DNA from 3 places in the Colwellia aquaemaris genome. Region 3 is predicted to be linked to each of the others. Evidence: riboswitches for the same ligand, from Rfam matches in the RefSeq annotation. Region 3 holds a riboswitch; each other region holds the start of a gene.
The links. A riboswitch is a leader RNA that binds a small molecule or an ion and turns the genes downstream of it on or off. The one in region 3 is predicted to bind cobalamin.
Positions count from the first base shown of each region.

Region 1: it holds a riboswitch for cobalamin, as region 3 does, so the genes downstream of both, bluB (5,6-dimethylbenzimidazole synthase) here and AC27HL_RS07120 (TonB-dependent receptor domain-containing protein) in region 3, are expected to answer to the same signal.
Region 2: it holds a riboswitch for cobalamin, as region 3 does, so the genes downstream of both, AC27HL_RS18550 (ABC transporter ATP-binding protein) here and AC27HL_RS07120 (TonB-dependent receptor domain-containing protein) in region 3, are expected to answer to the same signal.

Region 1 is NZ_BAAJLV010000003.1:2,597-13,605, forward strand. It holds gene AC27HL_RS09595 (S46 family peptidase) at 1-332, opposite strand, end outside; gene AC27HL_RS09600 (GGDEF domain-containing protein) at 675-1,676, shown strand; gene bluB (5,6-dimethylbenzimidazole synthase) at 1,714-2,493, opposite strand; cobalamin riboswitch at 2,533-2,750, opposite strand; gene AC27HL_RS09610 (S8 family serine peptidase) at 2,901-5,306, opposite strand; gene AC27HL_RS09615 (S8 family serine peptidase) at 5,676-7,505, shown strand; gene AC27HL_RS09620 (S8 family peptidase) at 7,772-9,463, shown strand; gene AC27HL_RS09625 (ligand-binding sensor domain-containing protein) at 9,558-11,009, shown strand, end outside.
Region 2 is NZ_BAAJLV010000011.1:3,454-14,462, reverse strand. It holds gene AC27HL_RS18580 (DNA internalization-related competence protein ComEC/Rec2) at 1-120, opposite strand, end outside; gene AC27HL_RS18575 (DUF2062 domain-containing protein) at 163-678, shown strand; gene lolE (lipoprotein-releasing ABC transporter permease subunit LolE) at 758-2,026, opposite strand; gene lolD (lipoprotein-releasing ABC transporter ATP-binding protein LolD) at 2,027-2,746, opposite strand; gene AC27HL_RS18560 (lipoprotein-releasing ABC transporter permease subunit) at 2,847-4,124, opposite strand; gene AC27HL_RS18555 (M13 family metallopeptidase) at 4,474-6,543, shown strand; cobalamin riboswitch at 6,684-6,831, shown strand; gene AC27HL_RS18550 (ABC transporter ATP-binding protein) at 7,081-7,923, shown strand; gene AC27HL_RS18545 (FecCD family ABC transporter permease) at 7,923-8,930, shown strand; gene cobO (cob(I)yrinic acid a,c-diamide adenosyltransferase) at 8,937-9,542, shown strand; gene AC27HL_RS18535 (cobalamin-binding protein) at 9,592-10,461, shown strand; gene AC27HL_RS18530 (GNAT family N-acetyltransferase) at 10,610-11,009, opposite strand, start outside.
Region 3 is NZ_BAAJLV010000002.1:180,345-188,640, forward strand. It holds gene cobT (nicotinate-nucleotide--dimethylbenzimidazole phosphoribosyltransferase) at 1-565, shown strand, start outside; gene AC27HL_RS07105 (adenosylcobinamide-GDP ribazoletransferase) at 555-1,376, shown strand; gene cobU (bifunctional adenosylcobinamide kinase/adenosylcobinamide-phosphate guanylyltransferase) at 1,376-1,984, shown strand; gene AC27HL_RS07115 (cobyric acid synthase) at 1,981-3,489, shown strand; cobalamin riboswitch at 3,573-3,726, shown strand; gene AC27HL_RS07120 (TonB-dependent receptor domain-containing protein) at 3,778-5,601, shown strand; gene cobD (threonine-phosphate decarboxylase CobD) at 5,680-6,741, opposite strand; gene AC27HL_RS07130 (cobalamin biosynthesis protein CobD/CbiB) at 6,789-7,838, opposite strand; gene AC27HL_RS07135 (histidine phosphatase family protein) at 7,898-8,296, opposite strand, start outside.

The DNA.
Region 1 (11,009 bases), on a different contig from region 3:
GGTAGCTCTTCATTAAATGATTTTGCTAAAAAACCATTTTTAAGCAGGTTATTTTCTTCAGTTGAGTTGTATTGAACTGAGCCATAAACACAGTGATGGTTGGTTGCAACTAAGCCTTTATCAGAAACAAAAGAAGCTGTACAGCCACCTAAGCTAACAATTGCGCCCATTGGAAAACTTGTTAAGTTGGTAAGACTATTTGGGTCTAACTTTAATCCAGCTTCTACAAGCTTATTAGCAATACTTGGTAATTGATGTGGTTGCCACATGCCTTCATCAGCTAATGTTGCCGTAGATGCTAAAGCAAAACACAGCGAAGCAAATTTTTTCATTTTATTATTCTCAAAAAGTAAATTTAAATCATGCGGCAGTTTGCGGTATCGAATTAGGATAGTCAAAAAAAAGCAGTAATTTACCTGCGCAATATCAAGTCATTAGTATTTGTTTGTTGTAAACTATGCGAAGAGTTTCGTAGTGATAAAAACATTAAAATTTCCACTCATTATTGAACTAAAGCCTAATTTTAATTGAAAATTAACTGCATAATACTTGTTGTAGTGTAATTGTTTATATATTCTAAAATAGTTAGGTAACAAAATGTTTACAAATATGCGTGCTGCTGGCTCATTATTTGTTGTAAATAATAAAAATAAAGAGATTCTTGAGGAGGTTTTGTGCTTATTAAAGATAATTTTGATGAAGCATTAAAGATCAGCGAATCAGTCAATGAGTTTTTATCTCATTATCAAATTCCACCTAGCCCTGTTAACTACTCTGTGGTTTATCTTCATATCAGTAAACGCAATGAGAAATTGTCGGCTGAATTAGAAAAGCATGTCGAAACCTATCATGAGGTTGATTTAACTTTTATTGAGGGGTTGTTTGAAAAGTATATTTCAAACTCTCATGCGATAGATAAGCAAATATTAGATCCTATCGAAAAATCGTTAACCACAACGTTAGAGAAAATTAATGCCCAAGTTGATAGCGATAAAGTCGTCGCGTCAAATTTGAAAAAAGCAGAAAAAGCACTTTCTAAGCACGAATATCATAAATCCATGCAAAACATTGTAGCATTTTTGATGAGTAGCATTACCACTTCTCAGCAACAGCACAATGATCTGTCTTTGGAATTAACCCACGCTTGTGGCGAGGTTAGTTTTTTGAAAGCTAAGCTTGAAGCTGCACGGCATGAAGCCATTGTTGATTCTTTGACCGGACTGTTTAATCGACGTGGCTGTGATGTGAAATTGCAAGAGTTGGATATAGAGGAAGTACATTCGACCTTGGCCATTGATATTGACCATTTTAAGAACATTAATGATCAATTTGGCCACTTTATCGGCGATAAAGTGATTCAGCGTATTGCTAAAGTCATTAAAACAACCATTTCAGATAAAGATATTGCTGTGAGATTTGGTGGTGAAGAGTTCGTGGTGGTGATGGTTAATAAAACCATGACACAAGCACATGAAATAGCCGAAAAAATAAGGCTTTCTATAGCGTCTCTAAAATTAATGCAACGAGACTCTAAAGCGTATTTACCCAAAATATCAGTGTCTATTGGAATTGCTGAGCGACAAGATGAATTGAATTGGACGGCATTATTTGAACAAGCGGATATCGCTTTATATCAAGCAAAAAATACGGGTAGAAATAAAAGCGTTTGTTTGTAAACGCTTTTATATTTACTGGTATGATTTAGGTACAGTTTTATAGCTTAAATAAGCTAGGAAAACGCTTGTCAGCTTGCAGTTGCGAAACCAATGATGATTGTTCTTTGGTTTCCGCCTTCTTTCCATAAGAGTCAAAACTAACTAAATCTTCAACCGGACTTCTTGCTAGCCAATTTGCCGACTCTAACTCAGGTTTATCTTTAAAGTGGCTAACATAGCCTAAGCATAAGTACGCTATTGGAACGACGTTGTCTGGTAAGGCAAGGGTACTTTTTAATGCCTCATGATGCAAAATAGACACCCAGCCAACACCGACGCCTTCAGCTCTTGCTGCAAGCCAAAAGTTTTGCACAGCGCAAACCGAACTATATAAATCCATTTCTTTCATATGTGTTCGTCCAATAACTGTTTTTCCTGTTCTTTCTCGATCACAGGTAATACAGATATTAATTGGCGATTCTATTATTCCCTCAAGCTTTAAGTTTTTATATGTTTGTTGTTTGCTAGGTTCAAACATAGTTTCTGCTTCATTATGTGCCTGTGCAAAGCTTTGATGAATTTGCTTTTTAACATCATGAGATTGAATAATAATAAAATCCCATGGCTGCATAAAGCCAACAGAAGGCGCATGGTGTGCGGCATAAATTATTCTACTTAGTGTCTCATTAGGGATCGCTTTTGGTAAAAATTGACCACGTACGTCACGGCGATTAAATATTGCTTTATAGAGTCCCTGTTGATCTGCTGCACTAAAGCAGTGCTGTGATTGAGTGCTATTGCTATGTTTTTTAGTTGCATCTTGTTTTGTTAAATCCAAAATATTCCCCTTGATGGATTTAAAGCGATCGGCCTTTCGCTTGGAGTTGACTATTAGGCAGGTCTTCTGACTAAAACATTATTGTATCGGGCAATAGATACAAAGCTGCTTGATGCCTTCCCAGTAAAAATTACCAGTGGCTTATGAACAAGCATAAATGTCATTACAGCGTTGGGCACGTATTGGAGTTTCACCAATTTCCCTATTCTCTTGACGCTAAAGATTGAGAGTCAAGCACCTAAAAGTAGTTTGCAGCACTATAGCAAAGGTAGAAGTGTTTACACAGAATAAAGTTGTAGTTGTTTAGTGCTTAGTTACGTGAAGTAGGATTTTGAAGGAGACAAAAAAAGGGGAAGTACTTTAGTACTTCCCCTAATTACAACACTAGTTGGGAATCTAGCTTAACTCTATGGGTTATATGTTACGTCTAAGCTTACACCACTTGCAGCTTGATAGCCGTAGATACCGATATGCCATGTATCTGCAGCAGGGTTAGTAAACGGACATGACTCTGTATTACCACTTTTATACGGACGACAGTCGTAAGTTGATGATGTTGGTTGTGCTCCTCGACGAATGTACATATCAGCATCACCTGTGCCACCACTCATGTTGAAATCAAGAGTCGCCATACCTGCTGGTACGTCAATTGTGTAATAAGTCCATGCACGACGAGCAACACTAATGTCAGTTACTGAAGCGCTGCCACCAGTAGCTCCGCCGCCACCGCCAGTTGAACCTTCAGTATAACTACCTGTTAGGTTAACGCCAGTAAATGCTGAGTAACCAATCACTTTCACATGATATGTTCCAGCTTGTGCAGTAGCAATTGGACAAGACTCTGTATTACCACCTTTGTATGGACGACAATCATAACTTGATGTTGTTGGGGCTGAACCAAACTTAACATAAAGGTCAGCATCACCTGTGCCACCTGCCATATCGAAGCTCAGGCCAGTTGCTCCAGCAGGAACTTCCATCGTAAAGCTTAACTCTTCAGATTTAGCACCAGCCAAATTTGTTTTAGCAACACCATTTTCTAATACATTGCCACCTGCAGGTGGTGGAGTTACTGTACTACAACTTGCTGCAAGTGCATCAGATGCAGCTTTTGCTTGCACTAAACCGTAACCTGTTTTGTCATCACGACCTGCTACATCTAAGTCAATTGCTGTAGATTTTAATGCGTTACGAACTTGAGTCGCGGTACAATCTGGGTTGTTGCTCCATACTAATGCCGCAACACCAGCTACATGTGGAGTCGCCATTGAAGTACCGTTGTAGTATGCGTAATCTTGGCCACCAACAACATTTAAATTAGCATTCGTACCTAGTTGTCCCATAAGTTGCAAACCTAGTTCACGGTTTACAGAAACAGTTGGCACTGTTACGTCAGAGTTAGCATCTACTAAAAATGGGTTTTGTAGGCCTGGACGAGCGCTATTACTATAAACAATAACACCTGATGCACCGGCATCGGCACACGCTTTAGCTGGATTAATTTCAGGGTAGTTGCTACCTTTTTGGTTATCATTACGTTCAGCTAAACAAATGTTTCCTGAAACGTTTGAACAGCTATAGCTGCTTCCTGAAATAGTACAAGCGGCTAATACACCATTTGCAGAGCTGTCTACGTTACTAACAGTAAAGCTACCACCACTTTGAATGTAGTGAGTTTGTGGTACAACTTCATCGTTACCGTAAGTTGTTGAACCTAAAGTGATATAGCCTAAACGACCATCACCAGCAACTGTTGATAGAATTGCTTCACCTGGTGCTGAAATTTCAACTTGAGGTGTGTACTGAGAGAACTCAGCATGTTGGCGACCTTGGTCAAGTGCACCTACCGCCATTACTGAATCGTAAGAAGCAGGGTAAGAAAGGGTAGCATCACCATCGTTACCTGAAGCGGCGATTAGTAAAACACCTGCGTCAGCTGCTGCTTGTAAAGAGTTACGTTCTGCGTTGCTTGAACCAGCGCCACCTAAACTCATATTGATGACTTTAGCGCCGTTGTTTACACATGTATCCACAGCATCAACTAATTCACCTGTGTAACCCCAGCCAGCTTCGTTAAACACTTTTACAATATGAAGGTTTACATTAGTGTTTGGCATAATACCAACAACACCTTCAGAGTTGTTAACCGCGGCAATAGTACCTGCTACGTGAGTACCGTGAGAACCACCATTTTGATACCAGTTGCCTGTACCTGAGTTATTGGTACCTGTTGCATTGTTGGCATTTAAATCTGGGTTGGCGCGCTCATAACCTGAATCGATAATACATACGGTCATGTTGGCAGCGTCATTATCTGAAATAAGGTCAGATTGTGTATCTGCGATACCCCAAGGTTGGTTTTGCGCCATTAAATAACGCTTATAATCAGGTTCTGCAAATTCAACGTCGGCGTGGCTATTAAGTTCCATCACCATAGCTTTTACGTCGTTAATGTGTTTTTGCTTGCCTAAAGAGATTACGTGACGGCCATTTTTTAGTTTCTTTAGGTGTTTTAAACTATGACCAGCTTTTTTCGCTAATCCTGCAGGCATAGCTTTTTCCGAAGAAAAGTTGCTTAATGCTTGTGCTTCAAAACCACTTTTGTATTTAACAATAATGCGGTCAGTAAAGTCGTGACTCTGGAATTTTTGACTTTCGCGCCATTGGCTAAAGTCTGTATTTACAGCAGTCATAGTATTGGCATTTACAGGTACAGTTTGTAATTCTGCTGCTTGGAATGTTTGAGCGTTAGCAGTTGCAGCAATAACTGACAATGTTATAGCGCTTAAGCTTGCTTTTGGTATATTTCTCATTGATGAGTCTCTCCGGTTATTGCGCTGAATGCTTTGTTTACTTTGTAGCATCGGACGCATTATTTTTATTAGTTGGCAATTAATCACCTCATTCATCATGCCCTTTAAAGCATATGTGGAATAGCAATAACAAGACGTTAATTAGTAATATTCCGACAATAAAATAAAATTTAAAATTTATAAGTTTTTGTTTTTTATTGTTGTTTTTATTTGTTGTCGTTTTTTTATGAAAAAATGTCGGGTATTTACTAGGGGGCTTTTACTTAACTGTTAGTATCAAAATACGTTCAAGGGATATCCCCTGAATAACATAATTATAAAAGTCGAATGTTCGTATTCGAATACACTATAGAGACACCTGGAGCATCTATGAAAATTTCTAAATTTACAAATTCTATAATTGCTATTGCAGTAACTTCTGCATTTTCTGCACACGCAGCTGATGATAGGTACATCATCAAAGTCGACGAAAGTAAAAAAGGAATTGTTAAAGCGTTAGCTAAAAAGTTAAACGCCGAATTAAAAGTAGATGGTAATGGTTTTATTGCTGCATCTTTTAAAGGAAAGTCTTTAGATGAAGTAAAGGGCTTAATGAATAACCCACATGTTCAATTAATTGAAGCGGATCAAAAACGTAAATTAATGTCAGCATTTAGTGATGATTCTGGTAATCCAATGTTAGAGCAATTAACGCCTTACTCTGTATATCAATCTCAAGCTGATCAAGTGGCATTTAATGCAAATGCGGGTATGAAAGTTTGTGTCATTGATTCTGGCTTAGACCGTTCAAACCCAGATTTTGTTTGGAATAATATTACTGGTGATAACGACTCTGGTACAGGAAACTGGGATGAGCATGGTGGCCCTCATGGTACACATGTTGCGGGTACTATTGGTGCCGCAGATAACAACATTGGTGTTGTAGGTATGGCACCAGGTGTTGATATGCACATTGTGAAGGTTTTTAATGCTGATGGTTGGGGCTATTCTTCTGATTTAGCGCATGCTGCTGACAAATGTACACAAGCTGGTGCCAATATTATCAGTATGAGTTTAGGTGGTGGCGGTGCTAACAGCACTGAAGAAAATGCCTTTAAAGCATTTACGGAGGCTGGCGGCTTAGTGGTTGCAGCAGCAGGTAACGATGGCAACAATGTGCGCTCTTACCCAGCGGGCTACTCATCAGTGATGATGGTAGGTGGTAATGACAATAACAATGGTCGCTACACTGAGTCTCAGTATCCAAGCTGTACAGTAACAACAGGTAGAGGCAAAAAGCAAACAACAACGACAGATGAAACAGTTTGTGTTGAGATAACAGCAGGCGGTGTTGATGTCTTATCAACTTATCCTGCAGATATGGCGACAAACTCTATTGTAAGCGCAGACGGCCAAGCTTTTGCTTCGTCAGCAATGGAAAATGCAGGTAATGCAAGTGGTAGTACTTATTACATGGGGACTGCTGAAGCAACCGATAGTGGAGCCAATGGCAATATTTGTATCATCGACCGTGGTGCAATTTCATTTCACGATAAAGTGCTAAATTGTGAAAATTCAGGCGGTATTGGTGCGATTATCATTAATAATGAAGCTGGCATGTTATACGCAACATTAGGTGATACTAATTCAACATCTATTCCTGCAGCGGGGGCAGCTTTTGAAGATCGTGCCGCTTTACTTGCAGCTTCATCTGCCGATGTATCAATTGGTACCAGTGATTACGGTTTAATGACGGGGACTTCAATGGCAACTCCTGCTGTATCAGGCATTGCTGCATTAGTATGGTCGAATCACAATAACTGTACCGGCACAGAAATTCGCGAAGCATTAAAAGCTACTGCGATGGATAGTGGCGCAACTGGCCATGATGTTTACTTTGGGCACGGTATTGCTCAAGCTAAAGCTGCAAATGATTATTTAACCGCTAACGGTTGTGATGGCGGTGTAACTCCTCCACCAAGTGGAGATATTAGTTTAACAACTAATGGTTACCGTGCTAAAGGTAAAAACAAAGTTGATTTGTCTTGGTCTGGTGCATCAACTAGTAGTGTCGATATATATCGAAATGGCACGTTAAGAACGACCACTTCAAATGATGGTGCATATACCGATAGTTTTAGAACATCTGGTTCATTTACTTATAAAGTTTGTGACCAAGGTACTGATAACTGTTCTGATGAATCAAGTGTGTCATTCTAAGTAAATAAATGTAAGTTATTAAAATATCCAGCTTTTCCTGAGCTGGATATTTTTGCATTTTTGTGCTTGTAAAAAAAACGTAAATATAGAGTTAAAAGTCGTTCAGTGGTGTGATAGTGTTTACTTGTAGTTTTAAAAGTTTAATGCTTTTAAAAAGTGATATTAATAAGGTTTTGAACTTTGTTAATTGTTGTAAAACATATGAAGTTACTCACCCTAATGTTTTAAAAATAATTAGAAAATGTAATGGGCAAAAGGGGATAAAAATGTTGTTCACTTCGAATAAAAGCCAAGTAAAGCTTATATCTGTTCTAGGAGGGGTATTTGCTATTGCGTTGTTAATAGGCTTTAAATCTTCCGCTGAAAATAATAGCAAAGCACAGTCGTATATTATAAGCGCAAAAAACTTCTTATTACTAAAAAGTAACTTAAAGGAGGTAGGCGCAACTCCAACACATGAATTAAAAATTATAGATTCTTTTGCAGTTGAATTAACTGCTGAGCAATTGAAGTCTCTGCAAGAGAAACAAAAAATTAAAGTATCAACCAATCATAAAGTTGAGTTAAGCGGATTAGGCATAGGACAACGCCGATGGCAGCCAAAATCTGTGGTAACAGAACAAGTAGATGCAACATACGTTCATCGCACTGGTAATTATGGCGGTGGAGTTACTATTGGCTTTTTAGATACCGGTTTAGATCAATTACCAGGTATGTCGGTAGATTTAAACGGCAGAGATAAAGCATGGGGTACATACGATGCAATAAATGATACCGTTAGTAACTATGATGATGAAGCAAGCGGTCACGGTACCCATGTTGCAAGTATTGCTACTAATAGTGACTTTGATGTGCATGGCCAAATTTATGGTGTTGCACCGAATGCTGCGCATGTCGGTATTAAGGCATTCGATGCTGAAGGTAAAGCAACTTACGCTGATGTAATTCGTGGTATTGACTGGGCATTACAAGTTAAAGACCAAATTAATTTAAGAGTGCTAAATATGTCGTTTAGCGGCCCTGTTCGGTCAAACTATTGGGATGATCCATTGAACCGTGCTGTTATGAAGGCATGGCAAGCAGGTGTTGTTGTGGTTGCATCCGCTGGCAATAAAGGTTCTGGCCCTATGACAATAGGCGTACCTGGAAATGTACCTTATATTATTACTGTTGGAGCCATGACCGATGATTACACGGCATTTAATTATTCTGATGATAAAATAGCAAGTTTTAGCGGTGCAGGGCCGACAGCTGAGGGTTTTGTTAAACCAGATATAACAGCCCCCGGCGGTCATATTTCCGGACTAATGTCTTTTGATTCTCAAATTGTAACTGAGCACCCTGAATTTCATGATGGCGGTCGTTATTTTGAAATGTCGGGTACCTCACAGTCAGCAGCGGTAGTTTCAGGCGTTGTGGCATTATTATTAACAAAAGAGCCGTCATTAACCCCTGACCAAGTAAAATGCCGCATCATTGATAGCGCTTATCAAGCCCGCAATGAGGATGGGAGCTTAAGGTATAGTGTATTTCAGCAAGGTGCGGGCCTAGTGAGTGCATATCATGCATTAGCCAGTAATGAAAATAATTGTGCAAATACTCATTTAGATATTGAGAAAGATCTTAATGGTGAAGAACATTACTCAGGTCCTGCTAATATTAATGATGACGGTAACTTTTATGTTGAAGGTATGGGGCAGGAGTACGTTTGGGATATAAATGAACCTATCTTTGACGGTGATGGTATGCTTTGGAAAACGTCTCAAAGTGATGATAGTGCATGGCAAAACTCTGCGACAACTGATGGCATGTTATGGAAGACCAATTTTGAAACTGATGGTATGTTATGGAAAACAGGTTTTGGAACTGATGGTATGCTATGGAAAACAGGTTTTGTTACCGATGGTATGCTTTGGAAAACGACAATAGCTATCAATAGTTGGGTAGAGCCTCAGTAATAGTATGTCAATTCAAAAAAACCACTTGTAAAAAGTGGTTTTTTTGTCTTTGGCGCCAGTTAATTATAGCTAATGAAAAGTTTAAGTTACGTATATGACTAGAGTACTTTATTTCAGTTTATTATTTTTATTTTGCAATATTCTTTCTGCGCAAGAAAGTAAATTATTTAAGAATTTTGCCGTAGATAATTCTATGTCTTATAAATTTGTGATGACAATTGCACAAGATCAACATGGTTTTATGTGGTTTGGGTCACAAGAGGGGTTGCATCGCTTTGATGGCCACCAACTTGTTAGTTTTCATCATAATTCCTCAGCTGAAAACTCAATAAGTTCGAACGTTATAAGCCGCATTATGGTTGATTCAAAACAGCGTCTTTGGATTGGCACACGCGGCGGCGGTATTAATTTATTTAATGAAGCTACTCAAGATTTTATTCATGTAACCACGAAAACTGAGAAAGTTAAAATAAGCAATGATAGTATCAATACATTGTTTGAAGACAGCCGAGGAAATATTTGGATAGGCACAGAGAACGGTCTAAACATATTGTCAACGAAAAATGGCGAATGGTCTGTCACTCAGATTCACCAATTATTAGGCAATAGCCAGAGTTTATCCCACAATATTGTGCATTCTGTAATAGAGACTGATGAGCATGAAATTTGGGTTGGAACTAATGGTGGTGGTATTTCTGTATTTAATTTAGATGGTAGTTTTGCTAGAACAATAAAATACTCCCCTAATAATGCTGATAGTTATGTTAATAAATTCATTAATGCTCTTTTTAAAGACCGAGCAGGTAACATTTGGATAGGTACTGTTGATAAAGGTTTACTAAAATATTCAAAGCAGACCAAAAAAATTTCTCATTTTCAATTTAATGCTGATAATAAAAACTCTATTAGTAGCAATACAATTCATAATATCTACCAAGACTTCGAAAATAATATTTGGGTGGCAACAGATAACGGTTTATCAATTTTTGATGTCAGAAGCACTCAGTTTGAGCGCTTTAATTATTCTGCAAATAATCTCTATAGCTTAAGTAGTGACTACATTATGAATTTTTTTGAAGATGATAATGGCATGATGTGGATAGGTACAAATACAGGCGTAAATCGCTGGGACCCTGCAATGACAACTTTTCGTCAGTATACGGGAAAAGAGTACCCTGCACTTAATAGTCCTAACATAACCAGTTTTTCACAAGCTTCCGCAGATAGTGTATTTTTTAGCACATATAACGGCAAGATATATAAGTTGCATGTAAATTTAGACAAAATTGTAGAGTTAGAGCTTGATGGTTTTTTTGATAATCGAAGGGTTATGACATTATTTTATGATGCTAACTACCTATGGGTAGGCACACGGGCTTCAGGTTTATATAGGATTAGTCTTAAAAATAAAGTTATAAAAGCGTATCAATATGACGAGCAGAATAAGTTTTCGTTATCTGCAAATAGTGTTACAGATATTATAAAAGATAAAAATGGGAACTTATGGGTTTCGACATTTTATCAAGGGTTAAACCGATTAAATGAC
Region 2 (11,009 bases), on a different contig from region 3:
AATACGCAATAACAGTAGCGCAAGCACTAAGATCAAGATCAGCAAATAAAACTCTGGCACTATAGGTAGGAATAATGACAAAATAGCGCCAAGAAAAAATGTAAGCAGCCACCATTCCATAGTGTTCTATTTCCATTTAGCCAATTGAAGTAACGTAAATTTATGCCGAAAAAAATAATTAAACGCCTGATGCCTGATCATCAAACGATTAAAACCAATAAGCACCTACAAATTTTTGGTGATTTACTACATAACGCAAACCTATGGCACCTTAATCGTCGCTCAGTCAGTAAAGCATTTGCGGTTGGATTATTTTTTGCTTTTATTCCTGTGCCATTTCAAATGGTTTTATCTGCAGGTATTGCAATTATAGTACATGCAAACTTACCATTATCTATTGCCTTGGTTTGGATAACTAACCCATTGACAATGCCAGCAATTTTTTATTTTTGTTACCTAGTTGGTACCTGGATTATTGGTGCACCAGCCGGCGAATTTATGTTTGAAGCAAGCTGGCAATGGGTCGTTGATAGTGTTTCAACAATTGGACCCGCCTTTCTTATTGGTTGCGGTGCTCTTGCAGCTATATTCGCATTATTAGGCTATATAACTATTAATAGCCTTTGGCGTTATTCTGTCGCAAAAGAATGGCGTAAACGCCAAGCACTTAGAAAGTAAACTTTCTAGGTAGACATAAAAAATCAGACTTAAGGTCTGATTTTTTTAATTAACGAAACCTACACTTGCTGATAACGCGCTATGCTTGCCCTAATACTTGTGCCGGTTCAACTTTTGTTGCTCGCCAAGCAGGGTAAACCGTCGCAACTAAGCTCATGATTAAGGCAGTTATTACCGTATTTGTTACATCTTGTTGACGTAAAACAGTTGGCAAGTAATCAATAAAATAAACATCTGCGGATAAAAACTCTACAGAGAACATACTTTCAAATGCACGAATAATATCGGTTAAATTTAACGAAATCAAAATGCCTAAAGCAGCCCCTAAAGTGCAACCTAAAATGCCATTCATTAGGCCTTGAAACATAAAACTTGTCATTATGGTGCTGGGCTTTGCGCCCATGGTTTTTAATATGGCGATATCTGATTTTTTTTCATTAACTGCCATTATCAAGGTAGAAACTATATTAAAGCTGGCTACTGCAATCACTAAGACTAAAACAATAAACATCACCATACGTACCAATTGAATATCGTTAAATAAATGGCCATGGCTACGCGTCCAATCTAGCATATAAACATAAAAATCAAAGTTAAACGCTACATCTCTTACTATTTGTGGTGCAGAAAAAACATCGTTTACCGCTACTCGAATTCCCTGTACTTCATCGGGCTGGTAACCGAGTAAATCACTCGCCATCGCCAAATTAATAAAGCTTTGGCTATCATCAACTGTTCCCCCAAACTTAAATATTCCTACCACATTAGCTTGTCGCTTAATTGGTACCGGAAAGGCTTGTTGCGTTGAACCATTATTTGCTTTTTCAGGCGAAACTGGCGGTAAAAGTAATTGCACTTTATCGCCAACTTTTAGCGCTAATTTAGCGGCAATGCCTGCTCCTATTACAATACTATTTTCTTGTGATAAATTTTGCCATTTTCCCGCAGTGATATAGCGTGATATTGCTGATACTTGCTGTTCAAGCTTTACATCTACACCTCGAACTTCAATGCCTTTGAGTTCGCTACCACTTTGCATCATGCCTTGCGTTTTAATAAAAGGTGCGGCGGCAATAATATGAGGATGCTTTTGTATATGTGCGACGTTTTCAGGCCAATTATTTATGGGCTTGTTGACGGCAACAACCTCACCATGCGGCACTATTGACAATAAATGCTCTGATAAAGCTTTTTCGAAGCCGTTCATGGCTGATAGCACCACAATAAGCACCATAACACCTATGGCAATGCCTATCGTCGACGACGCTGAGATAAACGAAGAAAAACCTCGATTTTGACGGCTTCGTACGTAACGTAAGCCAATAAAGACGCTAAGCGGTTTTATCACTTACTTTTCCTCACTCTGAATCTCAGCGCGATTCACATCACTTTCAAGTGCTTTTAAATGACCGTGATCTAACCGTAATTGTCGATCCATTTTTGCCGCCAAGGTTAAATCATGCGTAACAATCACAAAACTGGTATTAACAGCTTTATTTAACTCTTGCAGCAATTGATAAATTTGTTCAGCGGTATCAAAGTCTAAATTGCCCGTTGGCTCGTCGGCTAGAATTAACGAAGGCTTAGTTACCAATGCTCTTGCAATGGCAACACGTTGTCGCTCACCACCAGATAATTCAGACGGCCGATGATGCCCTCTATGCCCTAAGCCAACTTGCTCTAACATAGCTTTAGCTTGTATCAAGGCATCTTTAGGTTTATCGCCTCGAATCAATAACGGCATAGCAACATTTTCTTCTGCGCTAAACTCCATCATTAAATGATGAAATTGGTAAATAAAACCTATATGTTGATTGCGAAATTTAGCTCTTTGTTTTTCAGATAATTGGTGAATATCGACACCATTAATAAATACTTCACCGGCGCTGGGTGTATCTAAAGCGCCAGCTAAATGCAAAAAAGTACTTTTACCACAACCTGAGCTACCAACAATGGCCACTAATTCACCCGCTTTGACGGCTAAATTCAAATTGGTTAATACAGATGTTTCTATTGAGCCTTGCTGATAAACCTTGCTTAGATTCCGACACTCCAAGCCCAACGCCATCTCTTTATTTTTCTCTACACTCATTGCATCTATTTGGCTACTTGCCTTATCTGTATTCAAAATACTTTCCATTTTTCTTGCTTTTACATTTACGGTTCTATTATTCATTTCTCAGTACCTGTGCTGGCTGAGTTTGCGCAGCTCGATATGCCGGATAAAGTGTAGCTAAAAAGCTCATTATCAAGGCAGAGCTAACAATAATAAAAATATTCGTGGCATCAAGTGCTATTGGTAGTTTCTGACCGCCACCGAGTAAGCTAACCCCTAAAAACTCAAATACGGCGTTTAAATTCAAAGTTAGGGTAACGCCTAGCAGTACACCAATTGCAACACCCCAAATGCCATTGGTTAATCCTTGTGTAATAAATATTTTAATAATGCCACTTCGATCTAAACCTAAGGTTTGTAAAATACTTATTTCCCCTTGCTTATCTATTACCACCATAACCAAAGCAGAAACTATATTAAATGCAGCTACCGCGATGATTAAACTTAACATTAACCACATCATATTTTTTTCCATGCTAACAGCCGCAAACAAGGCTCCTTGGCTTTCTTGCCAGCTAACATAATTAAAGTTGCCATAATCGAGCTTTAATTGCTTTATCGCTACTTGTGCATTAAAAGCATCATTTAAATACAACCTTAGCTGATTAACACCATCGCCTTTTTGACGATGCAATTTAGCGCCATCTTTAATATGGATATAAACCATAGACTCATCCACCTGAGAGCCAACATTAAAAATACCAACAACGTTAAAAGTGCGATGAACGGGTACACGTCCCATTGGTGTAAAAAGTGTTTTGTTAGGCAAGGTTAATCTTACGGTATCACCAAGAGAGACTTTCAAGTTGCGTGCTAAAGCTTGCCCTAAAACAATACCAAAAGGCTTATCTGATAACGCTGAAAGCTTGCCATATTCCATAGCCGTTTCTATGATATTGTGCTGTTCAAATTCAGGCATAATGCCGTGCACTAAAACTCCTTGTAATGCCGTTCTAGACTGAATTAATGCTTCACTTTCCTGATAGGGTGTTACATGTTTTACGTCCGCCATGGCGGTAATGTTTTTTTGTAGTGCTTGCCAGTTCTCCATTTTTTCTTGTGGCGCAGACATCAATATATGAGGCACTAACCCAAGAACCCGGCGCTTTTGCTCACGCTCTAAACCATCCATGACAGAAACGACGGTAATTAACGAGGCAACACCAAGCACAATTCCAATAATTGAAAAAAAAGTTATAAAGGAAACAAAGCCTTTACCATGATTACTGCGGCTATACCTTAGCCCAATATAGATACTAACGGGTTGAAACATTAATCCTTTCTTCATCTTGAATGGCAAAGCGCCAATATTAATTTCGTTGCTGAGCATACCACAGCTTTACTGTATATGAGCGACTTGTTCATTAACTTTTTCGCCGCTCTAGTGGAAACTTTACTGGGAGAAATAAAAACTGTTAATAAAACTCATGCATCAAAGACAAACAGCATTGAATTACCTTTCAATTTATCAACACAAGTTACTAGCCAATAAAAACTATCCCCGCTATTAAGCAAGTAATTAATTGCTTTTAAAATCACTACCCAACAAGCTGTAAATTATAAAATACGACTGTTGTTTAAGATTATGTAAACAAAGGTTTCATTTCACTAGTAAATTGTACTTAGAATCTTTAGTATCGGTGAGTTAATTGAAAATTATTTAAATTTGTGAGTATTAAATGAAAACTATAATAACAAGTGCAGTATGCACATCTTTGTTGTTTATTGCTGGTTGTAACAACGACACCAAAACACAAACAACAACAACTGAAGCGCCTGTCATGCAAAAAACAGCTCTAGCTTCTGGTATTGATAAAGCCAACATGGACTTAACCGTTCGCCCACAAGATAACTTTTATCGCTATGTAAACGGTGCTTGGTTAAATAACAATGAAATTCCTGGCGACAAAACCTCAATTGGTTCATTTTACGACTTACGTGATGAAGCTGATGATAATGTTAAAGCTATTATCGAAGAGCTAGCTGCCACAGAAAACTTAAAAATGGGTAGTGACGAGCAAAAAGTTGCCGATTTATTCCGTTCATTTATGAACAATGAAGCACGTGATGCAGCTGGTATTGCGCCAATTCAACCGATTTTTGACAACATTAATAACCTAAAAGATAAGAATGAATTAGCGACATTTTTTGGCGAAAATCAAAAATATGGCTTTAATAGCCCACTATATTTTTACATCAGCGTTGATGCAAAAGACTCAACTCGTTATGCAACACACGTATGGCAAAATGGTTTAGGCTTACCTGATCGTGACTACTACTTTAACGAAGCCGATCGTTTTGTGGCATTACGCGATGGCTACCTTGCCCATATTGAAAAAATGTTCGATTTAGCCGGTTTTAAAAACGGTAAAGCAGCAGCACAAACAATTATGGCGCTTGAAACTAAGTTAGCTGGTTTTCATTGGACTAAAGTTGAGTCACGTGACAGCACAAAGCGTTACAACAAATTTGACGTTGCTGATTTAAACTCTGTTACTGATGCATTCAACTGGACAGCCTACCTTGAAGCACAAGGTGCCGGAGCACAAAAAGATTTAATCATTAACCAACCTTCTTTCGTAAAAGGTTTTGGCGAAACATTCGCTGAAACATCACTTGACGATTGGAAAACATTTTTAACTTTCCACACCCTAAGCAACTTTGCTAGTTCATTAACAACCGATTTAGATAATGAAAATTTTGATTTCTATTCAAAACAATTAAGTGGCCGTAAAGAACAGCGTCCAATGTGGAAACGCGGTGTGTCGATTGTAAACCGTAACTTAGGTGAAGTAATTGGTAAAGTATACGTTGGCCGTCACTTTAAACCAGAAGCTAAAACTCGTATGACACAGCTAGTAGAAAATTTACGTGGTGCTTATGGCGCAAGTATTGATGAATTAGAGTGGATGTCTGATGAAACCAAAAAAGCAGCGCAGGTTAAACTAGCAAGCTTTGATCCTAAAATTGGTTACCCGAATAAGTGGGAAGATTACTCTAAATTAGCAATAAAAAGTGACGACTTAGTTGGTAATATAATGCGTTCAGGTGAAGTTTCTCACCAAAAAGAAGTTGCTAAGCTTGGTGGCCCAATCGATCGACAAGAATGGGGTATGACGCCGCAAACAGTGAATGCTTATTACAACCCAACTAAAAATGAAATTGTATTTCCAGCCGCGATTTTGCAACCACCATTTTTCAACCTAAATGCTGATGACGCTGTAAACTACGGTGGCATTGGCGCGGTAATTGGTCATGAAATGGGACACGGTTTTGACGACCAAGGTAGTAAATATGACGGCGAAGGTAACTTACGTAACTGGTGGACTGACGAAGATTTAGCTGCCTTTAAAGTACGCACTGATAATCTCGTTGAGCAATATAGTAACTATGCAGTATTTGATGACTTAAATGTTAACGGTGAACTAACCTTAGGCGAAAATATTGGTGACTTATCTGGTGTTACTATTGCCTACAAAGCATATAAGGCATCATTAAATGGGAAAGAAGCTGAAGTGATTGACGGTTTAACCGGTGATCAACGTTTCTTTATGGGTTATGCACAAGTATGGCGTGGCAAGATGGTTGAAAAATCATTACGTAACCGCGTGGCAACAGACCCACATTCTCCGGGTGAATTCCGCGCACTAGGTTCATTATCTAACATGCCTGAATTCTATGAAGCATTTGACGTAAAAGAAGGTGACGCTATGTATATTGCACCTGAAAAACGTGTAAAAATTTGGTAGTTGATATAATTAAATTTACCGTTATAACTTTATACAAAGGGAGCCTTATGGCTCCTTTTTTAATCTTTATTTGATCTCGCGACCAGCTAGCTTATTGGTTTTCATTGTAAAGCAAAGCACATACACGTAAAATCTAGCGAATATAAAATGATACTTTCAGCTATTATCAAAACGGTTTAACGCTGATTTATAGGGAACACGGTTTAAATCCGTGACTGTACCCGCAACTGTAAGTAACTTAAGTAGAAAAATTAAGTTATAAGTCAGGACACCTAGTATCAAACACAACTAACACATACTTAGTAGATTAACGCCGTGCGGGAATACACGAGAGTTACTAACATCACAGCCTACTGTGGCGCGCGTACCTTTAATTCCTTCTCTGTAGATATAATCACTATAAGTGAAACATATTCAAATATTTGATTTGAATTGAGGCACATCGCAGAAAATGACGCTTTTAAAAACAGTTTTTTATTATCAGAGCCAAACTGGTGTTAGCACTAAAATACTTTTTAGAAAGTTAAGCTGAACATTATGACAAACCTATTAACACTGCAGTCGGTTTCTTGGTCTGTTGGCAATCAAGCAATTTTAAGTGATATTTCATTCAACGTTAAGCAAGGCGATATTCTTGGTATTATCGGCCCAAACGGCGCAGGTAAAACTTCACTGTTAAAGTGTCTACTTAATCAATCTAATAATTGGCAAGGCAACATAAACTTAAAAAATAAAAGTATAAAGCAATATAAACCTCATCATCTTGCGCAAATTTTCGCACTGGTTGTACAAAAGTCACCACCAATATTTGACTTAAAAGTTTATGACGTAGTGCGTATGGGGCTTTTGCCCTATAAGGCTTTATTTGCCCGCGATACCGACCTTGATAAAAAAGAAATTTTGCTAGCCTTAGAGAAAGTTGGCTTAGCAACCAGTGAAAACAAATATTTCAATACGCTATCCGGTGGCGAGCAACAGCGTGTTCTTATCGCTAAAGCCTTAGTGCAAAAAGCTCAAATACTGGTGTTAGATGAGCCAACAAACCACTTAGACATATTTTATCAACATCAAATATTACAGTTAGTGAAAGCACTGAAAATAACCGTGATCATGACCATTCATGATCTAAACCTCGCCGCTCAATATTGCACACGTTTGCTGTTACTCAATAACGGGAAACTGGTATGTAATGACAAGGTTGACAATGCCTTAAACCCAACGACACTCAGCGAAGTATTTGGCTTACCTTGCTATCGTGATTACGCCTATCATGCACCAACAAATGAAAACGAGACGAGTGCAACTAGTAGTACAGTGCCTCGAGTACATTTTTATCCTGATGTCAAAACCAGTGCAAGCAAGCTAATAGGTAAAAACTAATGAATTTAATTGCCGTAGTAAAAGGTAAAAGCACTTGGGTATTTAGCAGTTTATTGGTGATCACAATATTCTCGGTTATCTCCGCCATTACCTTTGGCCCTGCCCAAATTACTAGCTTTGATATTGCGCAATGCGTAATAAGCCAATGCGCGACACCTATGCACGACATGGTGATTTGGCAAATTCGTGTACCTCGAGTATTAGTGGGCTTAGTTGCCGGAATGGGCTTGGCTTGCGCTGGCGCTATTTTGCAAAATGTTACTCGAAACCCATTAGCAGATCCTTACCTATTTGGCATTATTTCAGGTGCCGGTTTAGGGGCTACAATTGCGACACTCTTGTTGTCAGACGAACAAATGTTAGCGTTACCGTTAGCCGCTTTTCTTGGCGCTTTATTCTCTGTTGTTATTGTTTTTGGTATCGCAACACTGCTGCGAAATATGAACCATTTATTACTAACTGGCGTTGCCGTTTCATTTATGCTCGGCTCCATTAGTCATTTTATTCTTTATCTTGGTGACCCTTTCGCCACGAATCGCGTTATTTTTTGGTTAATGGGTAGCTTAACTCGTGTTGAAATGTTTCATTTTTACCTAATAAGTGCCATGGTGTTTATCACCATAATTAGTATTTTCGCATTGCATCGACATATAGACGCCCTGCTGCTAGGCGATGAAAGTGCCGCCAGCCTAGGTGTGAACGTTGATAAATTACGGCTGATCTTATTAGCCTTATGCGCAGCCGTTACCGCAACTATAGTTGCCTATTGTGGTGGTATTGGCTTTGTTGGTTTAATGATCCCACATATTGTAAGGCAATTAGTGGGCGTAACAACCATGCCACTTATTTTAGGCTCAGCCTTAGTGGGTGGTTGTTTCTTAATTTGGGTTGACGTTATTGCCCGCAGTGCACTGAGCAATGTCGAAATTCCTATTGGTATAATTACCTCAGCCATTGGTAGTATTTTCTTTTTAGCGATCATGTATCGCACTCGTAAATCAGGATAAATAGATATGACAACAGACGCAGATAAAAATCAAAAACATCAAGAGCGAATGCAACGAATTAAAGATAAAGTTGACGCACGTATTAACGCAGCACAGGAAGAGCGTGGCCTGCTGATAGTTATCACTGGTAATGGCAAAGGTAAATCAACCTCAGGTTTTGGTACCTTGACCCGAGCAGTTGGTCATGGCTACAAAGCGGCTGCATTACAGTTTATCAAAGGTGACTGGGAATGCGGCGAGCGTAATCTACTGGAGAGAAATGGTGTGGAATTTCATGTTATGGCGACAGGCTTTACTTGGAATACTCAAGACAAAGCAAAAGATATTGCCGCAGCAACCAAAGTATGGAATGAAGCTAAACGCCTATTAAAAGATGAAAGTGTTGACGTTGTATTACTAGATGAATTGACCTACATGGTATCGTACAAATACCTAGATTTAGACGAGGTTATTGAAGCCATAGTTAACCGCCCTGCTATGCAACATGTTATTATTACCGGCCGTGCTTGTCATCGCAGTATTATTGAACTAGCAGATACCGTTAGTGAAGTTCAGCCAACTAAGCATGCATTTGACAACGGCATAAAAGCACAAAAAGGCATCGACTGGTAAAGCGAGCATCTTTTGCAGCAACCCACATCACAAGGAATATGAAAACGGCATGAAATTATCTCACTATCTGCTTATCGCATTAATGAGCTTGATCTGCACCGCAAGTGCTAATGATAAAATTGATAACAATGACAAGCCTCGTATTATTGCGCTGGCACCGCACATTGTCGAAATGCTCTTTGACATTGGTGCTGGTGAGCAGATTATTGCCACCACAGAGCATGCCGACTATCCTGAGAGCGCAAAAACAATACCGAGAATTGGGAGTTCATTGCGAATTCAACTCGAGCGAGTTATCGAACTGCAGCCTGATCTAATTATTGCATGGAAAAGTGGCAACCCCAGTGATGATTTAGCCCGTATAAAGCAACTTGGTTTTAATGTTGTCTATTCTCAACCTTATACCTTTGAAGATGTAGCAAAAGAGCTACGTCTATTTGGTAAACTTTCAGGCCATGCAGAGCAAGCTGAAAAAGTAGCACAAAAATTCCTTACAGATTTAAGCGTCATTAAAAATCGCTATCAAACTAAACAACCGTTATTAGGTTTTTACGAAGTATGGTCTAGGCCACTTACGACTATTGCAAGCGGCAGCTGGCCACAACAGTTTTTAAACGTTTGTAATATTAGCAACCCATTTTATTCGGCAAATGCTAGATACCCACAAGTTAATATTGAGCAAGTACTACAAGCAAATGTCGATATTATTATTCAGCCATTATCTGAAAACCAAGTCGACAAGGAAGGCTACCCATGGCAAAAATGGCCTGTGATCCCCGCCGTTAAACATCAACAAATCATAAAATTGGATGCTGATGTTGTACATCGCATGACCACTCGTAGCTTAAATGCGCTGACCGATTTATGTGAGCAAGCAGCAAAAAGTAGAAATTACTACCAACAAAAACAGATAGATTAATCCATAACTACTGATATAACATACGCGCAAGCACTATTAGCGACAATAATATGCAACATAGTGCTTAGCTAAAGCTCTCCTCACACCGGCTTATCGCAAGCTTTGAAAATTGCTTTTATTTTACCGCTAGAATATTCTTAAGCACCTGTTAGCTATTATCTTGAAATGCTTGATGATACTCAACTTTGCCTGAAGGAGTAAACTCATCAAAATTCAAGCTCAGAAAGAACTCAGCAGGCACTCCCTCTAATATCAAAGCGTCAACCGCTTTAAAACCAAAGCGTTGATAGTATGCTGGTTCACCAAGTAGCACACAGCCTTTGGCTCCAGCCTTCTTAATAGCCTCTAAACCAGCATATATAAGTTGAGAGCCCACGCCAGAGTTTTGGTATTCTGGGCACACTGAAACTGGCGCTAATCCGTACCATGAACAATCTACGTTGTTTATCTTAACGTTCGAAAAAGCAATATGGCCTATGATTTTTTCTTTATATTCTGCCACTAGAGAAACAGATAAAGCTGAATCATCACGCAGTTGAGAAACAATA
Region 3 (8,296 bases):
CCAAACGGGCTGCAATGTTGTCTCTTTTGGTGAAATGGGCATAGGCAATACCACGATTGCATCCGCCATTATGGCAGCGTTAATGAAAGTGCCAGCGAGCGAAGTTGTTGGTCGTGGTACTGGTGTTTCAGATGAGGTAGTTAAAAAGAAACAACAAGTCATAGAACAAGCATTAGCTTTACATGCTGGAAATTTAACGGACGCGAAAGCTATTTTACGCTGTTTAGGTGGCTTTGAAGTAGTACAAATGACTGCCGCTATGTTAGCGGCAGCAGAAAGCAAAATGTTGATTATTGTAGATGGCTTTATTTGTACTGCAGCTGCCATGTTAGCAATTGAATTAAACGCGAATGTAAAAGGTTATATGGTCTTTGCTCACTGCTCAGGCGAGCAAGGCCATCAAAAAATGTTGCAATGGTTAGCGGTTAAACCGTTATTAAACTTAGGTTTACGTTTAGGAGAGGGCACTGGCGCAGCATTAGCACTGCCAATGCTTCAAGCCGCTGTTGGGTTTTATAATGACATGGCGAGCTTTGCCGATGCTGAGGTAACTGATGTTACTTAAGCAAAGCATGCTACGCGAGCAATGGCACCTAATACTATTAGCGATAAGCTTTTTCACCCGTATACCAGTGAAACTAAAAGTTGATGTTACCGCCAGTATGCTTAATCAAGCTAGTCGCTATTTTGCTTTAGTTGGCGTGTTAATTGGCGGCTGTTCAGCCGTAGCTTTTTATCTTAGTGCAATGTTATTACCTGTCGAGATCGCACTTTTAATTTCAATGTTTTGCAGTGTATTGCTCACAGGCGCTTTTCATGAAGACGGTTGGGCTGATGTATGGGATGGCTTCGGCGGCGGTTGGACGGTCGAAAACAAGCTTAATATCATGAAAGATAGTCGTTTAGGCACTTACGGTGCAGCGGCATTATTTTTCATTTTAATGGTTAAGTATCAAGCTTTAGTCGCTCTTGTTGGCAACGCTAATAACAACGAGCTTTTATCTGTAGAAGCACTGAATATATTATCGGTTCTATTACTAGGGCATTGTTTAAGCCGTGTTGTAGCAACCAGTTTAATTGCTGATATGCCTTATGTCAGCGAAGATGCAACATCAAAAGTTAAGCCCTTAGCACAAGTGTTATCAAGCAATAGTTATTTAATTTTGCTGGCAACAGGCGCTGTGGTTATTGCCTTTACTTTATCATTTAGCATGGCTTGGCAATTAGTGGCTATTTTGCTCATTACTCGCTGGTGTTTAAAACGCTGGTTCACTAAACAACTAGGCGGCTACACCGGAGATTGTTTAGGCGCAGCGCAGCAGCTTTCGGAAGTCGTTGTTTATATTGCTTTATTGTCACTGACAGGGGCGAGTTGATGAATAAGATACAGCTTATTTTAGGCGGCGCTCGTTCTGGTAAAAGTTCTTTAGCCGAAAGTTATGCTAAGTCATCAAACCTACCAGTAATTTATATCGCAACAGCGCAGGCATTAGATAGTGAAATGCAGCAACGCATTGCGCAACATCAAGCTGACCGTCCTGAACATTGGCAACTAGTAGAGTCGCCATTATTGCTAGGCAAAACCATAGATTTAGTTATTGAAAGTTGTCAGCAAGATATCTGCATATTGGTCGATTGTTTAACACTGTGGCTCAGTAATAGTTTATGTAAGCCCAATGTTGAAGCGGGTCATACCTCAGAATGTAATCTTGATTATTGGCAAAAAGAAAAGCAGCAATTTTTGACACAATTAGAAAGCATAAAACTTTGTTCGAGCAATAAAAATAAACGTGTTGAAATCATTTTAGTCAGCAATGAAGTGGGTCATGGCATAGTGCCTATGGGCGAATTATCACGCCAGTTTGTTGATCAAGCGGGCTGGTTACATCAAGCCATTGCAAGCCTTGCTGATAATGTTGAATTTGTGATGGCAGGTTTGCCTTTATCATTAAAGTCGCCAAAAGCTGTTAAGGATAAATCGTGAAAACATTGATGGTGCAAGGCACCACTTCTGATGCAGGAAAAAGCACCTTAGTTGCTGGATTATGTCGGGTTCTCGTTAATGCTGGTATTAATGTTGCGCCATTTAAACCACAAAATATGGCGTTAAATAGCGCGGTAACGAAAGATGGTGGTGAAATTGGTCGAGCACAAGCATTACAAGCGATTGCCGCGAAAGTTGAAGCACGAGTTGATTTCAACCCTATTTTACTAAAACCTAACAGTGACACTGGCGCGCAAGTGATTGTTCACGGCAAAGCTTTATCGAACATGGAAGCGGGTAAGTATCACGACTACAAAAAAGTAGCGATGCAAGCGGTGGTTGAGTCACATCAGCGATTGGCAAATGATCATGATGTGCTGTTAGTGGAAGGGGCCGGTAGCCCAGCAGAAATTAACTTACGCGCTCATGATATTGCCAATATGGGCTATGCCGAAAAAGTAGATTGTCCAGTTTTATTAGTGGCTGATATTGACCGCGGTGGCGTTTTTGCGCACTTAGTGGGTACGCTTGAATTATTGTCAGAATCAGAACAAGCAAGAGTTAAAGGTTTTATCATCAACCGTTTTCGTGGTGATATTAAGTTATTAGAATCTGGCTTAGATTGGCTTGAACAGCGAACAGGAAAACCTGTATTAGGCGTGTTGCCCTATTTACATGACTTAGCGTTAGACGCCGAAGATGCCGTAGCGTTAGATAATAAAGTCACACAAGCTAAGGTTAAAATTTTTGTACCTTTGCTGCCACATATGAGCAACCATACCGATTTTGACTCATTACGTTTACAGCCCAATATTGACTTACAATACATTCGAATTGGTCAGTCGTTACATGGTGCTGATTTAATTATTATTCCAGGCAGTAAAAATGTCACGTCTGATTTAACCTTTTTAAAGCAACAAGGTTGGCAGCAAGAAATTGAGCAACACTTGCGCTATGGCGGCAAGGTTATGGGGATTTGTGGTGGCTATCAAATGTTGGGTAAACAAATATTTGACCCTGAGCATATTGAATCACATGTTGAACAAATATCAGGCTTAGGCTTATTGGATTTCAATACCACTTTAACGCGAGAAAAAACCTTAACGCAGGTAAGTGCGAGTATGAGTTTAAATGGTGAAACTTGTCAGTTAACAGGTTATGAAATTCATTGTGGTGTTTCAACAGGGCCAGCGTTATCTAAACCACTACTACATATTGAAAGTGATGGGTTAGGCAAAAAGCAATATACACCTGACGGCTGTATTTCTGATGATAAGCAAATCATTGCCACTTATCTTCATGGTTTTTTTGACTGCCCTGAGCCAACACAAGCAGTACTCAACTGGTTAGGTATTAATGATTTAGTGCAACCCGTTATCGATATCAATCAGCACCGAGAAGCGCAGTTAGAGCGTTTGGCTGATATCTGTCAGCAGCATTTAGATATGGAAAAAATTCAAAGCATTATTGCACAAGGTGTCGATACGCCAAGCGGTAAAGGTTAAGTCTTCATTTTGAAGTTGTTGTTGCTAACAACAATAAAACTAGCGAGTCGATGTATTCGATTTAGCAATGAAAAAAATTTAAATAAGCGACAGTAACTAAATATCTTAGTTACTGTTTAACATAGTAAGTTCGAGGGAAGAAGGTGAGAAGCCTTCACTGCCCCCGCAACGGTAATTATAACGTAAGTAAATCTTCGTTATATAAGTCCGAGCACTTGAATTTACTTAATTCACACTGCGTTTATGCAGTAATAAATATGGTGCGGTGGGCATCATTAATGAGGTCATATGAACATTAAGCAAAATAACTTTTTCAAAAAATCATTTTTATCATTGGCAATTGCCGGTGCTATGTCGACATCTTTTATCGCTTCAGCGAACGCAGAAAAAAGTATGGAAGATATAGAAGTATTAACAGTAACTGCAACACGCTCTAGTTTGAACATTGATGATGCGTTAACTAGCCAAGTGGTTATTACCCGCGAAGATATCGAATTAGCTAATCCAATTTCTGTTTTAGATTTACTATCGTCAGTACCCAGTATTGATGTCGCCTCGAATGGCGGTAAAGGGCAAACTGGTTCTATATTTATGCGTGGCACAGGCTCAGATCATACCTTAGTGCTTATTGATGGTGTTCGCGTAAGCTCAGCAACGTCAGGTGGTACAAGCTTTAGTACAATTTCTCCTGAAATGATTGAACGTATTGAAATCGTGCAAGGGCCACGTGCTGCATTATGGGGATCTGACGCAATTGGTGGTGTTATTCAAATTTTCACTCGTCAATTATCTAATGGTGAGTTTTTTGCTGGTGCTAGCTTTGGCACTGATAGTTATAAAAAGTACAAAGCCGGCGTTGGTATTAGCCATGGTGACGGTCAAACAACGATTACGGTAAGTAAAGAGCAAAGTGATGGTTATGATGTCACAGAATCTGACGGCGCTGATGCAGATGATGATGGTTACGACTTTACTTCTGTTGCCATTCGCGGTCAGCAAAAAGTAACTGATGAGTTTTCATTAGACTGGTTATTATCAAGCGATAGTGGTGATAATGAATTTGATGGTTACTATAATGGTTCAGATATCAAAAATCATGCGTGGTTAGTACGTGCAAATTACCAAAGTGACTTTAACGGTATTGCTAACCAGACTGTATTCTCTGTTGGTCAAAACCGCGATAGCGCAGATAGTCTGAGAGATGGAGAGTCACAAGGTGTTTTCGAAACGCGTCGTAATCAGTACTCAATTGTTAACAATAGTGAGCTTTCTGAAAATTTACAGTTAAACCTTGGTGTTGACCATTATCAAGATGATGTTTCTAAAAGTACGACAACTTATGATATTGAAGAACGCGATACTACAGGTGTATTTGTTCATACCTTATATACAAAAAATGCGTGGACTTATGAAGCAACCTTAAGACATGACAATGTTGAAGATATTGAATCAGAAAATACATACAACTTAGGCTTAGGATATGCTTTTAATGATGATAGCCGTATTGTTGTAAACCATGGAACTGGTTTTAAAGCACCTACATTTAACGATTTATATTACCCATGGGGCGGGAATGATGACTTAGTTTCTGAGTTCTCTAAATCATCAGAAATATTCTTCGAAACTAAGCTTGACGACATCAATGTTAGTTGGAATTTCTATCATTCAAATGTTGATAACTTAATTGTTTGGGATGGCAGTAAAGCAGATAATATTGAAGAAACAGAAATTAATGGCCTTGAATTCGCATTGAACTTCGACAAGTTAGGCGGAACTCATGACTTTAATATGTCGTACACTGATGCTGAAGATAAACAGACTAAGAAGCAACTTGTTCGCCGTGCAAAAGAGAAGTTTAACTATAAGTTTACAACCTCAATTAGTGCTGCTGATCTTTACGTAGAGTATCAATTTGTTGGTTCTCGTTTGGATAGAGGTGATGTTGAACTAAGTAGTTACCAACTAGTAAACTTAGGTTTGAATTATGATATTTCGGATAACTTAAGTTTATCGTCACGTGTGACAAACTTACTAGATAAAGAGTATCAAACGGCTAATACTTACAATACGCAAGAGCGTGCATTTTATGTAGGTATTACTTACCAGAATTAAGATTGTTATCTTAGTCTAGAGTTAAAAAGGCACCAAATTCGGTGCCTTTATTTTTTCCGAGTTACTTTAGAATACTACTTAGCTGAATTGGGTTAACTTACTGTGTGAGCTTAACTGTGTCAGCGCATTGATACATGCTGCTTTAAGTCTGGCCATTTCAGGCTCTAAAGCAATACCAAACCTAAGCGTATCTAGTTCATCTGAAAGTCGGCAATAAACGCCTTGTTTACATAATAAATGATAAAGCGCTTTGGCATTGTCGGCTTGATGAAAACTTAAGGTGAGAAATAAATCACAGCCGTGAATATTACTGACTAATTTTGAGGTAAATACCTGCCACAATAACGCTTCTTGTTGTTCACGTAAGGTATGTAATTTGTCGCGTTGCTGGTTGTGCCAGATATGATCACCTAGGGCTTTTTCTGCGATAATTTGCGCAGGACCATTGACATGCCATGGACCCAGCAATTCATTAAATTTTTGGCACCAATAATTATCAGCCACCAAAAAGCCAATACGAATACCAGCTAAACCAAAAAATTTGCCAAATGAACGTAGCACTAAAACATGTGCGTCGCCGGTTTGCGGGCAATAAGATTGTTCTTTAGGCATCACATCAATAAAGGCTTCATCGACAACCAATAAGCCATTAAGCTGTTTTAATCGTTGATGATATTGTTTAATGATATCGCGAGGAAAAAACTGCCCGGTTGGATTATTCGGGTTGATGATCACAACGACACTGTTCGGCTTTAATTCTGTTATTTCCGGCAAGGTTTCTTGATAAAAATGTAGTGTGAAACCCGCCATTTTCCATGCTTGAGCATGTTCTTTATAGCCACGTTCCGGCAAATACACATCTTGGCTTGCCATATTTTGCTGGCGATATAATTCAGGCAGAGTTTTAATAATTGACTGACTGCCATTGGTGATAACAAGCTCTGAACATTGATAATATTGTTTTGCCGTTGCGATTAACTTTGGGCTTAGTTGTGGTAGCTGTTGCCAAGCACGCAAGGGAATATCTGGAATAGGGTAACTTATCGGTGCTATTCCTGTTGATAAATCGAGCCAGTCTGCCACAGGAATTTTATATTGCTCTGCAACTTGTTGAAGCTGTCCACCATGAATTAACGCCATTTTCTTCCTATTGCTGCACTGAATTTGTTTTCTAGAGTTATTGAAGATTATTGCAAGTAAATGATTAATTGAAAAACGAATACCGCAATAAGTAGCAGTAAACTGGCTCGGCTGACGAGCTTTAAACTAGCTGGAATATCTTCACTGCTAACCTTATTGCCTGAGGCATCGCAGCCTTCACCTAAAGTGACAGAGTGAACCTTTTTACCATGATAATGAGCACTGCCGCCGAGTTGTCTGTTCATTACCGTGGCACCAGCGGCCATTACCCAACCACCATTATGACTTTTATATTGGTTACCTTGTCGATAGGCATTAGCGATTGCTTGAATGAAATGCCTTTGCTTCAGTCCTTGTATTGCATATAAAAGCGTACAGCACTTTCCTGAAATGAATCCTAGTAAATCGTCCAATCGAGCACTTGCATAGCCGAAATTGATAAAGCGCGCGTTTTTATAGCCCCACATCGCATCTAACGTATTGGCGAGTCGATGTAAAATGACCAAAGGCGCTCCACCAATAATATAGTAAACCAGCGATGCAATAACGGCGTCGTGACCATTTTCAAGCATAGACTCAACCGTTGCTCGTGACATTTCTTGTTCGCTAAGCTGTGAAGTTTCTCTGCTAACAATGTAGCCGGTAAAATGCCGTGCAGATTTTAAATCGCCTGATTTTAGCGGTCGATAAATTTGCATCGCATGTTCTTTTAAGCTGGTTAACCCCAGTGCTAAATAAAGCACTATAGCGTCAATAAATATTTGCCAATACCAAACTAAATCCTGCAAAAAATAAACAAATAATATCGGCAACGGCAACACCAATAAACACCAAGCAATTGTGCCAAGAGCTTTTGTTTTTAAGATGTTTTGATTTGCATTAACTTGTGTTGAAGCGCCTGGATTTTGCAGGCTTATATTAAGTAATGCTGCTAATTTTGTCGCTAAGTAACCAAAAGCCACTAAGTAATGAAAACGTTTTGCTTCACCAAGTAGTTTATCGAGAATAAGCGCAAGCGACAGGGTAATAGCAAGTGAAAATTCAGGTGCTAATATCAGTATTTTTTCAATAACTTCGCTAATTAAATGACTATCCATTGCTATTGCCAAAACCTAGCACTGAATGATGATGAAAATTAAATGGCTATTTTTCATATTTATTTGGAGACCTGCTGATTCTCAAGGTGAAAGCATTGCTGCTGATAGCTTAAAGTAAACAAGCAGCCATTGTCGAATAGCTCATATGCGTTATTGTTAGAGCTAACGCCTAACTTAGCTAAAAAACAGCGTAATGCTTCACCATGAAATATCACCAGTAAGTTTTTATTTGAGTATTTTTCGGCAAGGTTTTCTAATGCTTGGTATACCCGAGAGCCACAGTCGACAGCGCTTTCGCCATCTGCAGGTTTGAGCTGGGTAAACTGATGCAATAACTCATGATAATCCTCATCTTGGCTAAAGGTTGCTACGTTTTGTCCTTGCCATTTTCCTAAGTTGCGTTCAGCCAAGCCGGTGTGAGTTTCAACAGGAACATTTAAACGATTTTGGCAGATAGT